DNA from 3 places in the Klebsiella quasipneumoniae subsp. quasipneumoniae genome. Region 1 is predicted to be linked to each of the others. Evidence: predicted binding sites of a transcription regulator. Region 1 holds the regulator's gene; each other region holds the start of a gene.
The links. Region 1 encodes LexA, which represses DNA repair genes until DNA is damaged. Its sites were predicted from a motif close to TNCTGTATGTACATACAGNA; they were not measured.

Region 1 (4,297 bases):
GTTTTGTGCCGGACATGGTATTAACTATAGATGAGAATGCTGGCGCCGATTCGTTATTCGGAATTTTTAACCATAGCCCTCATTGGAAACGCTGAAGGTGGTTTTCCCGGCACGCGCTACGCTCGCCGGGCTACTGAGTCGCTCCGGCAAACCTGGCGCGACCGGAGGACGTTCACCGATAATGGCGAGCTAGAGAAAGGGCTAACTAAACCAGGTGCCGCGTCGCCAGTGGCGGCGCCAGATCAGCGCCAGCGACAGGCCTCGCAGCGCGAGAAACACCGCCAGCGCCAGCCACAGGCCGTGATTGCCGAGCGCCGGGACCGTAAGCAGCGTCACGGCGAAGCCGGCCGCGGCGACCGCCATACTGTTCCGCATCTCCGCGCCGCGCGTCGCGCCGATAAACATGCCGTCCAGCAGATAGCACCAGACCCCGACCACCGGCAGGATGGTCTGCCAGATCAGATAGCGATCGGCCAGCTGCTGCAGGGAAGGCAGTGAGGTTAACAGCGCGATGATGTACTCCCCCGCCAGGCTGTAAACCAGGGCAAACGCCAGCGCCACCATACCGGACTGCCGGCAGGCCGCCCGCCACACCTCCAGCAGCTGGCTGCCGTCGCGCGCGCCGTAGGCCTGGCCGGAGTGGGCCTCCACGGCATAGGCAAAGCCATCCAGCGCGTAGGCGGTAAAGGTCAGCATGGTCATTAGTACGGCGTTGACCGCCACGATATCGCTGCCCAGACGGGCGCCGTAGACGGTCAGCGCGCCAAAGCACAGCTGCAGCAGCAGGGAGCGCAGCATGATGTCGCGATTCAACGCCAGCAGACGGCGCATGTCCCCGCGCCAGGCGTTTTTCAGCATCGCCAGCGACACGCCGCGCAGCGTTAGCACCCGCTTCGCCATCATCAGGCCGATAATGAGAGTGGCGTACTCCGCGGTGACCGTGGCCAGCGCCGCCCCCTGGACGTTCATCCGCAGGCCCATCACCAGCCACAGGTCGAGCACAATATTCAACAGATTACCGACCACCAGCAAAATCACCGGCGCCCGGGCATACTGGACCCCCAGCAGCCAGCCGAGCAGCACAAGGTTGGCCAGCGACGCGGGAGCGCTGAGCCAGCGGATATCGAGAAACCGTCTCGCCTGCTCGAGAACCGCCTCGCTGCCGCCGACGATATGCAGGGCGAGGTTAATCAACGGCAGGCGAAACAGGATAATCAACACCCCGGCGCCCAGCGCCAGAGCCAGCGGCTGCACCAGCGCCCGCGCCAGTCGCAGCGGATCTTTGGCCCCCCAGGCCTGAGCGGTCAACCCGGTGGTGCTCATGCGAAGAAACAGCAGCAGCATAAACAGGAAACTGGTGGCCGTCGCTCCGACCGCGACGCCGCCAAGGTATACCGGGCTGTCAAGGTGGCCGATCACCGCGGTATCCACCAGCCCCAGCAGCGGGACGGTGATATTGGAGAAAATCATGGGGAGTGCAAGGCGCCACAGCGCTTTATCGGCAGCGTTGAGCAGCATGTTCGGAGACCTGATTGAGGACAAACGTCGCAGCGTCATGCATCAGATGACGCTGCGCGGGGGCAGGCGTTACAGCCATTCTCCATTACGGATCACGCCAACGGCCAGACCCTCAATGGTAAAACTCTGCTGACGCAGATCGACAACGATAGGGGTAAATTCGCTGTTTTCCGGCAACAGTTCGACGACGTTGCCCTGCTTTTTCAGGCGCTTCACCGTCACTTCATCGTCAATGCGCGCTACCACCACCTGGCCGTTACGCACATCCTGGGTTTTGTGGACCGCCAGCAGATCGCCATCCAGAATACCGATGTCTTTCATCGACATCCCGCTGACGCGCAGCAGAAAATCGGCGTTGGGCTTGAACATCGACGGGTCGACCTGATAGTGGCCTTCAATATGCTGCTGCGCCAGCAGCGGCTCACCGGCGGCGACGCGGCCGATCAGCGGCAGGCCGTGCTCTTCTTCCGTCAGCAGGCGGATACCGCGCGAGGCGCCGGAGACGATCTCGATTGCGCCTTTACGCGCCAGCGCTTTCAGGTGTTCTTCCGCCGCGTTTGGGGAACGGAACCCCAAGCGCTGAGCAATCTCCGCACGCGTCGGCGGCATGCCCGTCTGGCTGATATGATCCCGAATGAGATCAAACACCTCTTGCTGCCTGGTCGTTAACGCTTTCATTCCGCCCCCTGGGTGTATATACAGTTATGCTGTGAGTATATACAGCTAACGGTGATTTTGGAACCACATGGCACACAAAAATCGGCAGATTGTTTATATTTTGCGAGGGTTAGCGAAGAACGTTAGTGATAATGGCTCCACAGCAGCGTTCCCCAGGTGATCAGCGCGATGATTATCGCCAGCAGGACCGCCGCCGACCCCATGTCTTTGGCGCGCCCTGAAAGCTCATGATAATCCGAGCCAATACGGTCCACGACCGCCTCAATCGCGCTGTTGAGAATTTCGACTATCATCACTAGCAGGACCGAGCCAATCAGCAATACGCGGGTGATGGCGTCGACGTCCAGCCAGCAGGCTATCGCGACGGCCACGATGGCGGCGACACCTTCCTGACGAAACGCGGCCTCGTTGATCCACGCCGCGCGAAATCCTTTCCAGGAGTAACCTGCCGCCTTAATGATTCGGGTTAACCCGGTGGTATTATTGGCCATCACAAAACCTTTTTATGTAAATGACGTCGATGAGTGTACGCGTTTGCCGCGCGGTAACGGAAATTTTGCCCGCTTTCTGTTATTCTTGCCGCGCATTTGCATGATTAACCAGAGGCTTCACATCGTTTATGTCCGGCTGGCAACGAATTTACTATAAATTACTGAATTTACCATTACGGGTGCTGGTAAAAAGCAAGTCTATTCCGGCAGAGCCTGCTCAGGAATTAGGACTCGATACCTCGCGTCCGGTCATGTACGTCCTGCCCTATAACTCCAAGGCGGACCTGCTGACGCTGCGCGCCCAATGTCTGGCGCATGATTTACCTGACCCGCTTGAACCGCTGGAAATCGACGGCGCCCTGCTGCCGCGCTACGTATTCATCCACGGCGGGCCGCGCGTATTCACCTACTACACGCCAAAAGAAGAGTCCATCAAGCTGTTCCACGACTACCTCGATCTGCACCGCAACCATCCGGATCTCGATGTGCAAATGGTGCCGGTGTCGGTGATGTTCGGCCGCTCGCCGGGTCGTGAGAAAGGGGAAGTTAATCCGCCGCTGCGGATGCTTAACGGCATTCAGAAATTTTTCGCCGTCTCCTGGCTCGGCCGCGACAGCTTCGTGCGCTTCTCGCCTTCCGTATCGCTGCGCCGCATGGCGGATGAGCACGGTACCGATAAGATCATCGCCCAGAAACTGGCACGCGTCGCGCGGATGCATTTTGCCCGCCAGCGCCTGGCCGCCGTCGGCCCGCGTCTGCCGGCCCGCCAGGATCTGTTTAACAAGCTGCTGGCGTCGAAGGCCATTGCCCGGGCGGTGGAAGACGAAGCGCGCAGCAAGAAAATTTCCCACGAGAAGGCCCAGCAGAACGCGATTGCGCTGATGGAAGAGATTGCCGCGAACTTCTCTTACGAGATGATCCGCCTGACCGACCGCATTCTCGGCTTCACCTGGAACCGCCTGTACCAGGGCATCAACGTGCATAACGCCGAGCGCGTACGCCAGCTGGCGCACGATGGCCATGAGATTGTCTATGTCCCCTGCCACCGCAGCCACATGGACTATCTGCTGCTCTCTTACGTCCTGTACCACCAGGGGCTGGTGCCACCGCATATCGCGGCGGGTATCAACCTTAACTTCTGGCCAGCCGGGCCAATCTTCCGCCGCCTCGGCGCGTTCTTTATTCGCCGCACCTTTAAGGGCAATAAGCTCTACTCCACGGTGTTCCGCGAGTACCTTGGCGAACTGTTCAGCCGCGGCTATTCCGTAGAGTATTTCGTCGAAGGCGGCCGCTCCCGTACCGGCCGTCTGCTCGATCCGAAGACCGGTACGCTGTCGATGACCATCCAGGCGATGCTGCGCGGCGGCACCCGGCCGATCACCCTGGTGCCGATTTACATCGGCTACGAGCACGTGATGGAGGTAGGGACCTATGCCAAAGAGCTGCGCGGCGCCACCAAAGAGAAAGAGAGTCTGCCGCAGATGGTGCGCGGCTTAAGCAAGCTGCGCAATCTTGGCCAGGGCTACGTTAACTTCGGCGAACCGCTGCCGCTGATGACCTATCTGAACCACCATGTGCCGGAGTGGCGGGAAGCGATTGACCCGATCGAA
Region 2 (4,297 bases), 110 kb from region 1:
AGCCTTCCGCCTTAACGCCGCGGTGGCCAAAGACGACACTCAGATCCATACCCACATGTGCTATTGCGAGTTCAACGACATCATGGACTCCATCGCCGCGCTGGACGCCGACGTGATCACCATTGAAACCTCGCGTTCCGACATGGAACTGCTGGAGTCGTTCGAAGTGTTCGAGTATCCCAATGAAATCGGGCCGGGGGTATATGATATTCACTCGCCAAACGTACCGAGCGTGGAGTGGATCGAAGCGCTGCTGGAAAAAGCCGCGCAGCGTATCCCGGCGGAGCGGCTGTGGGTTAACCCGGACTGCGGCCTGAAAACCCGGGGCTGGCCGGAGACTCGCGCCGCGCTGGCGAATATGGTGCAAGCGGCGCGTAACCTGCGTCAATCTGCCTGATCGTCGCCCGAAAAATCAAAAAGGAGGCATTTGCCTCCTTTTTTTCCTGCTTCGGACGATTACCCTTTTTTACCGCCATATTGAGCAAACCAGTCGAGCATCCGCTGCCAGCCGTCTTTGGCTGACTCTTCGTGATAGCTGGCGCGATAGTCGGCGTTAAAGGCGTGATCGGCTTCAGGATAGACCACGATTTCCGCCGTGGCGTTGGCCGCCCGCAGCGCCTGGCGCATGGTTTCGACGGTGTCCTGTGGAATGCTGGCGTCTTTGGCGCCGTACAGGCCGAGTACCGGGGCGTTGAGATCGACGGCGATATCCACCGGGTGTTTTGGCGAATTCAGCGATTTTTCTCCTACCAGTTTGCCGTACCAGGCTACCGCCGCCTTCAACTGCGGGTTATGGGCAGCATATAGCCAGGTGATACGTCCGCCCCAGCAGAAGCCGGTGATCAGCAGACGATGGGCATCGCCGCCATGGCGCGCCGCCCAGCTGGCGACGTGGTCGAGATCCGCCAGCACCTGCGCGTCCGGCACCTTCGTAACCAGCTCTTTAAACAGGGTCGGGATATCGTGATACTCATTCGGATCGCCCTGACGGAAGTACAATTCAGGCGCGATAGCCAGATAGCCTTCCTGCGCCAGGCGACGACAAAGATCGCGAATATGCTCATGCACGCCGAAGATTTCCTGCACCACGATGACGATCGGCAATGGGCCATCGGCGTTTTTCGGGCGGGCATGGTAAGCCGGCATGTTTTCCCCCTGAGAGGGAATAGAGGTCTCTCCGGTGACAATATGCTCTTCCGGCGTATGAACGGCGGTTGCGGCATGCGGCGAGGCTGCAGGTGCGAATCCAGGTTGCTTGGTGGTGGTCATGGTATTCTCCGTACCCTTATTTATTAGCGCATCAGTAACTATAGACCCTTTACCTTTAGTTCGGGCGGTAATAAAGCACAGTGCCTGAAAGCGGCTATCTTTTGTTCAGTGACGATGAATATAACTTGTTAATGTGATGTTTATCACTATTTACTGAAAAACAACTGCAATCATTATTGTTCTTGGTGACTAACATCACAAAATGTTGCCAGGGGCTTCTGTACAGTACCGTTTTGCTTCTGCTGATAATTCGACCCACAGAGGAGTTTTTTATGTCCAAGTCTGATGTTTTTCATCTCGGCCTCACCAAGAACGATTTACAAGGGGCTACGCTGGCTATCGTCCCTGGCGATCCGGAGCGTGTGGAAAAGATCGCCGCGCTGATGGATAAGCCGGTTAAGCTGGCATCTCACCGCGAATTTACCTCCTGGCGCGCGGAACTGGACGGCAAACCGGTGATCGTCTGCTCCACCGGCATCGGCGGCCCGTCTACGTCTATCGCTGTGGAAGAGCTGGCGCAGCTTGGCGTGCGTACCTTCCTGCGCATTGGCACCACCGGCGCCATTCAGCCGCACATCAACGTTGGCGATGTGCTGGTGACTACCGCTTCCGTTCGTCTGGACGGCGCCAGCCTGCACTTCGCGCCGATGGAATTCCCGGCCGTCGCAGATTTCGCCTGCACCACCGCGCTGGTGGAAGCAGCGAAATCCATTGGCGCCACCACCCATATCGGCGTGACCGCTTCCTCGGACACCTTCTACCCGGGACAGGAGCGTTACGACACCTTCTCCGGCCGCGTAGTGAGCCGCTTCAAAGGCTCCATGGAAGAGTGGCAGGCGATGGGCGTGATGAACTATGAAATGGAATCCGCTACGCTGTTGACCATGTGCGCCAGCCAGGGCCTGCGCGCCGGGATGGTGGCCGGGGTTATCGTTAACCGTACCCAGCAAGAGATCCCTAACGCCGAAACCATGAAGCAAACCGAAAGCCATGCGGTGAAAATCGTCGTGGAAGCGGCGCGCCGTCTGCTGTAATTCAACGCTTTCCCTGTCAGGCCGGATCCTCCGGCCTTTTTTTTGCGTCGCCTCTCGCAGGAAATTCCTTTTAAACTGGACGTTTGTACAGCACAATTCTATTTTGTGTCATCAGGTTATCGCAGGGGGCGTCGTGGATCTCTCCATTATTATCAGCGCGGTTATCGCACTGGCTGCTGGATTAATCGTCGGCTGGCTGGCGACCAAAGCGCGCGCCGATCAAATTCGGGCCGATCTTATCGAGGAGCGGCGAGAGCTGGATATTGAGCTGAGCGCCGCCCGTCAGCAGCTGGTACAGGAAGCCCACTGGCGTGAAGAGTGCGAGCTGCTGAACAACGAGCTGCGCAGCCTGCGGGATATCAATACCTCGCTGGAGGCCGATCTGCGAGAGGTTACCACCCGGCTCGAATCCACCCAGCTGCATGCGGAAGATAAGATCCGCCAGATGGTGAACAGCGAACAGCGCCTGAGCGAGCAGTTTGAAAACCTCGCCAACCGCATTTTCGAACACAGCAACCGACGCGTCGATGAGCAAAATCGCCAGAGCCTGCATGGCCTGCTGACACCGCTGCGCGAACAGCTGGACGGGTTCCGCCGCCAGGTGCAGGAGAGCTTCGGCCAGGAGGCGCGGGAAAGGCACACCCTGGCGCATGAGATCCGCAACCTGCAGCAGCTGAACGCGCAGATGGCGCAGGAGGCGCTGAACCTGACCAAAGCGCTGAAGGGCGATAACAAAACTCAGGGCAACTGGGGGGAAGTGGTTCTCACCCGCGTGCTGGAAGCCTCCGGCCTGCGGGAAGGCTATGAGTACCAGACCCAGGTCAGCATCGAGACCGACAACCGCTCGCGGATGCAGCCGGACGTCATCGTGCGCCTGCCGCAGGGTAAAGACGTGGTTATCGACGCCAAAATGACCCTTGTCGCCTATGAGCGCTATTTCAACGCCGAGGACGACTACACCCGCGAAGTCGCGCTGCAGGAGCACCTTGCCTCGGTGCGTAATCATATTCGCCTGCTGGGACGCAAGGATTATCAGCAACTGCCGGGCCTGCGCTCCCTCGACTATGTGCTGATGTTTATTCCCGTCGAGCCGGCATTCCTGCTGGCCATTGATCGTCAGCCCGAGCTCATTAGCGAGGCGCTGCAAAATAATATTATGCTGGTCAGCCCGACGACGCTGCTGGTGGCCCTGCGCACCATCGCCAATCTGTGGCGTTATGAGCACCAGAGCCGCAACGCGCAGAAGATCGCCGAGCGGGCGGGGCGCCTTTACGACAAAATGCGCCTGTTTGTGGACGATATGTCCGCTATCGGCCAGAGTCTGGATAAAGCGCAAGAGAACTATCGCCAGGCGATGAAAAAGCTCGCTTCCGGGCGCGGTAATCTGCTGGCTCAGGCGGAGGCTTTTCGCGGGTTGGGCGTGGAGGTCAAGCGCGGGATTAATCCTGATTTAGTCGAACAAGCCACTGCTCAGGACGATCAATATCGTCTCGAAGAGGAGGATAACCTGCCGGAAAATGACGCATTTTCGCCCGACTCTGCCGAGGCGGTGCGCAGCCGGGAGGCGGCTCCGCCACGCTGAAACGTATGGGAAATGCGCTGAGTCTGATACACTCAGTGAACATTTTCTTGAAAAGCAAGCAGGCATAAAGATGGTTGAGGATTCACAAGAAACGACGCACTTTGGCTTTCAGACGGTCGCTAAAGAGCAGAAAGCGGACATGGTGGCGCATGTATTCCATTCTGTCGCCGCAAAGTATGATGTGATGAATGACTTAATGTCGTTTGGTATCCATCGTTTGTGGAAGCGTTTCACCATCGACTGCAGCGGTGTACGTCGCGGGCAGACCGTGCTGGATCTGGCGGGGGGTACCGGTGATTTGACGGCTAAGTTTTCCCGTCTGGTAGGGGAAACCGGCCGCGTTATGCTTGCTGATATCAATGATTCAATGCTCAAAATGGGCCGCGAAAAGCTGCGCAATATCGGCATCGTG
Region 3 (4,297 bases), on a different replicon from region 1:
GATATGCCGGCAGTACTGTCGCTCACCGCGCAACTTTTCCGCCGCGCGCTCGGCATACTGGCAGACGGCCTGGCGCATTTCTTCGTAGGTGGTGATCCGCTGCCCGAAGCTGCGACTGCAGACAATCTGCTGTTTCGGCGGCGGCGCTTCCTCCAGTGAAATGCAACTCTCGCCGTTCAGCTCACGTACCGTGCGCTCCAGAACTACGTTGAAGTTTTTCCGGATAAATGTGGGGTTCGTCAGCGACAGCTGCAGGGCGGTGGTGATCCCCATAACGTGCAGCTTTTTCGCTATCCGGTTCCCCACGCCCCAGATTTCTTCCACCGGCTGCAGGCTGAGTAATTTTGCCGTTCTGCGTGGATTTTCGGGCGACAGCGCCAGTACCCCCCTAAATTGTGGCCATTCCTTTGACGCCCACTGCGCCGATTTGGCCAGTGTTTTTGTGGCGCCGAAGCCGACACCGATCGTCAGTCCGGTTCCACTGAGAACATGCCCACGCAGCTGCCTGCCAAAATCCTCCAGATCCATACAGTGGCCAATTCCCCGGGCATCCAGGAAACATTCGTCAATTGAGTATTGTTCGACGCGGGGCGACAGCTCTTCCAGCAGGGCGACCACACGGTTACTCAGGCTCGCGTAGAGCTCGTAGTTGCTGGAAAAAACGTACAATTTTTCAGGAAACTGCGCCTCTTTGAGCTGGAACCAGGGGGGGCCCATCTTTATACCCAGCAGTTTGGCTTCAGCACTCCGGGCAATAACGCAGCCATCGTTGTTACTGAGAACGACGACAGGTTTGCCGCGCAAATCCGGCCTGAAAACCTTCTCGCAACTGGCATAGAAGGAGTTGACGTCAGCCAGGGCGAACATCAGTCTGCCCTCCGGGTTTTATGAATGAAGGCTGTCACCACACCGAAAATTTGCAGCGTTTCCGGATCCGGGTACAGGGAAGGGAAGTCCGGGTTCATCGCCTGCAGGGCTGGCCGCGGCGTCAGAAGCAGGCGTTTTACCGTAAATTCACCCTCAATTTCCGCGATAACAATATCCCCGTGCCGCGGCTGTTCTGCTTTATCCACGACCAACAGATCGCCGGAATAGAGGCCAATATCAGTCATTGAGTTGCCAATCGCCCTGACAAAATAGGTGGAGTGGCGCCGGTGAATGCAGTACTCATTCAGATCCAGTTCAGACTCAGTGTAGTCTGCTGCCGGTGACGGAAAACCCGCAGGGCATCGCTCTGTGAACAAAGGAATTTTTACTATGCTGGCTTCTGATACTGCAGGAATGAACTTCATCGTTTTTTTCCTCGCTTAAGGCTGTATATATATACAGTATTATTTTGCGGAGGCCGTTTTTTTTCAAGTCATCTTGTTGCCGTTGTCTGTAACCATTTGCTGTTCCTGCAAAAACAGGGAAATTTCAGAAGGATCGCTGCCAGTCCGGAGAATCGTTATCTAATAAAATGTAATATACTGAAGTACAGTGCATTTATTCTGAGTGGAGTGATTATGAATACGGGTTTAAGGCAGGTTCTGCGATATGCAGGCGTCCCGGTTGACGCCGCTGAACCGGTGCGCCGGCAATTCGGTAGCCGCCTGATTTTAATCGTGACGGTTGCTCTTCTTCCGCTGTTGATTGTTGACGTCCCTCAGTGGCTATTTGTGCTCTCTCAGATTATCTGGGGAAGCGGTATGTACATTGGTATCTCCGTGGCCAGTGATAAACCAGATCGCCGATAAGCTCAGAACGAGAGGTCTCCCGGGCCGCCTGGTGACGGGCAGCTGATAAACTGGCGCCATGCCATCAACACCGGATAAGGACGTCGCCGGCTTGTCTTTGCCGCCGGCTCCGCTTTGTCCGGCCCCCTCCCTCCGGTCTGCGGCCTTTATACGCAGCCATCGCGTCGCGATGCCAGCTTCTGCTTTTCTCCCTGCGCTCGTAAACCGCGACAGGGGAGCTCATGTTGTATCTCCTGCATCGCTTCGGGTAGTGCCGTGCCTTCACTTTAGCCCGGCCGCTGCAGATGCAAGGGTTCGCTGGCGCCGCCATCCTCGCCCGGTCGCAGTTTTTTTATGAAGCTCGCCGTTCTTCCCGTCGTTTTCTCGCTCAGGTTTCGCTCTAAAACCGTCCAGACCAGCTTCGTGCTTTATCTGCGCTGCGGCCTCCGGTGTCGCCCTTGCATCTTCCGCTTTCCGCCGGGCTGTCGTGTCGGCACGGCACAACCCGGTGCCGCAATCTTATGAACCTGTGGAGGTTGCTATGTATCATGCCCGTCAAACCATGCTGAATGTAGAGGAGTCCGACCGTCTCTCGTTCCTGCCGGATCTGTTTGGTAACGATTTTCTGGCCGGAGAGATGCAGGTCTATGCGCTCGCTGAGAAACACATCACCGATTACTGCGGAGGCTTCTGGCATTTCATCCGTATTCCGGAGGGCGGCGGCTACATGATGCCTGACGGTGACCGTTTCCCCGGATAACTGGTTTGATCGGTCCGTCAGCGCGGATGCGGCCGGAGTTATCATTACGGCGCTGGCGATCAACCGCCGTATCTGGCTGCACCATGAACGCGGTGATGCTGCCCTGACACGCCACCTGATGCTGCGGGAATCGCAGCTGTGGAATTTCATTGACTCTCATGACGAATGCGCTGCTATTTACGCGGCTCTGGACTGATACTATATCGGGGCGCCCGACGCCCCGTTTAAGGTCTGAGACGGCACGATCTGTGAGGAGCTTACCCGGCTTCGCAGATCGGTGCGGCCGCGCGAAAATCCTGGCAGGCTTCGCCTGCCGGTGAGGCGGTTCGCCACACCTGCGGCGCTGCGTACTGGCCTCACCTCAACAGGTCGCCAGTTAAGGATTAAGAGCGTAATATCTGCGTACCTTTTCTTCTTTTGCTGAATTTGCGTATGTCGCAGTGGAATATTGCCTCTTTTTCAAAGGAGGAGCAGGACAAAGTTGCCGTCGATAAGGTGGCTGCTGATGTTGCCTGGCAGGAGCGCATGAACAAGCCCGTCATGCCGGAACTTGTTGAACGGGAACAGCCTGAACACCTGCGCGAATATTTCCATGAACGGTTCCGCGTACATCGACTGAACAGTCAGCAGCTGCCGCGCGCAAATGCACCCGAATATAATAAACCGGGCGATGATCAGCAGAATTGATTTTCTTACTCAGTGTGTCCAGGGAGGGTAATCTGTGCGTATGTCTCTGATGTTTGCTGCCGTGACGCTTTTAACAGGTATTAACCTGTTTTTTATTCCGTTTCAGCCTGTTCCGGCTCTGTGGGGGGCTATCCTGGCCGTTGCTTTTGTTCTGATTAATGTCGTGGCGGATAAGCTGCGCCTCTGGAGTGGTATTGCGTGGATTATCGTTGCCGGCATCATCATAACGCTGATGCTGAAGGGGAAAGAGCCGGGTGACGAATTTCGTGTCCTGATCACCGTTTTCGCTTTCCTGGCTTCAATCTGGTATAGCGTTGCGCAGTTCAGGAAGGAAAATAAGCTCCGTTCCTGACGCCCCGTCTGGTATGCCGCCGGTTTCTCATGGCTTCTTTCCGGCGGCATGAAAAACATATTCTCTCCAGCCTGCATCTTTACGTTTCCGGCTTGCTCCCTGCTGTCTGTCTGCTTTCTCTTCTTCTTCCTGCTGTGATGTCTCTTTTTAAACCTTAAAGGCTTTAAAAGCATACCCACACTGGACACCTTCGGCTCCCGGCCAGCTGCGCTGTCCGGTCGTCGAGCCACACTCCGCTAACCGCGAAAAGACGCGGTAAGCTCCGCCGAACCCGCTACGCGGTTTCGGGCCTGGCGGCTAGTGTCTGATGTCTGAAGTCAAGGTCAACGGCAGCGCTTGCTGCGACCGTTCCGGCCGCGCCGCTTTCACCGTGCCGGCGATAAAGCTGCCGGCACTCTGCAGGGCAACGCCGTTTCGCGCCCGCGCTCTTCGTCGTTGCGGCGGGTGCCTGCTCCTTTCCCCTGGTCGTATCACCCGTTTGAGTCCATTCGCCGGGGCTGAGACAAGCACAGTCGCCATCATCCGTCCAGGGTAAATGGCACGCGGTAAACCGCGCCCTGGACAGCTGCCGTCGCCCGTGCTCGTTTATGCCCTTGCGGCGAACGGCTCTCAAACGGGTGAAGTTAATACCAGGGGGCAGGTTCAGCAGGTCCCCGCACAAAGTCAAAACCGCGGCCCCGGCAACTCAACGGGTGATGTTCTTTAAAAATCAGGAAAAAGAAAAATGCAGGATCCTTCATTGCGAACGTATCGGATCGCATTTCTGGGAAGCAATGCCAGCGG

Region 2: the regulator LexA is predicted to act here: its motif matches at 2,377-2,396, upstream of rmuC (DNA recombination protein RmuC).
Region 3: the regulator LexA is predicted to act here: its motif matches at 1,312-1,331, upstream of umuD (translesion error-prone DNA polymerase V autoproteolytic subunit).

Annotation. Positions count from the first base shown of each region.
Region 1 covers NZ_CP084876.1:4,998,433-5,002,729, forward strand. The annotation lists gene dinF (MATE family efflux transporter DinF) at 202-1,518, opposite strand; gene lexA (transcriptional repressor LexA) at 1,588-2,196, opposite strand; gene LGM20_RS23950 (diacylglycerol kinase) at 2,319-2,687, opposite strand; gene plsB (glycerol-3-phosphate 1-O-acyltransferase PlsB) at 2,816-4,297, shown strand, end outside.
Region 2 covers NZ_CP084876.1:5,110,469-5,114,765, reverse strand. The annotation lists gene metE (5-methyltetrahydropteroyltriglutamate--homocysteine S-methyltransferase) at 1-397, shown strand, start outside; gene LGM20_RS24465 (dienelactone hydrolase family protein) at 457-1,269, opposite strand; gene udp (uridine phosphorylase) at 1,542-2,303, shown strand; gene rmuC (DNA recombination protein RmuC) at 2,437-3,885, shown strand; gene ubiE (bifunctional demethylmenaquinone methyltransferase/2-methoxy-6-polyprenyl-1,4-benzoquinol methylase UbiE) at 3,956-4,297, shown strand, end outside.
Region 3 covers NZ_CP084877.1:8,713-13,009, reverse strand. The annotation lists gene LGM20_RS25630 (Y-family DNA polymerase) at 1-867, opposite strand, end outside; gene umuD (translesion error-prone DNA polymerase V autoproteolytic subunit) at 867-1,292, opposite strand; gene LGM20_RS25620 (hypothetical protein) at 1,506-1,736, shown strand; partial or broken gene LGM20_RS25615 (antirestriction protein) at 2,257-2,671, shown strand; gene LGM20_RS25610 (DNA polymerase III subunit theta) at 2,908-3,162, shown strand; gene LGM20_RS25605 (hypothetical protein) at 3,197-3,514, shown strand; gene LGM20_RS25600 (hypothetical protein) at 4,239-4,297, shown strand, end outside.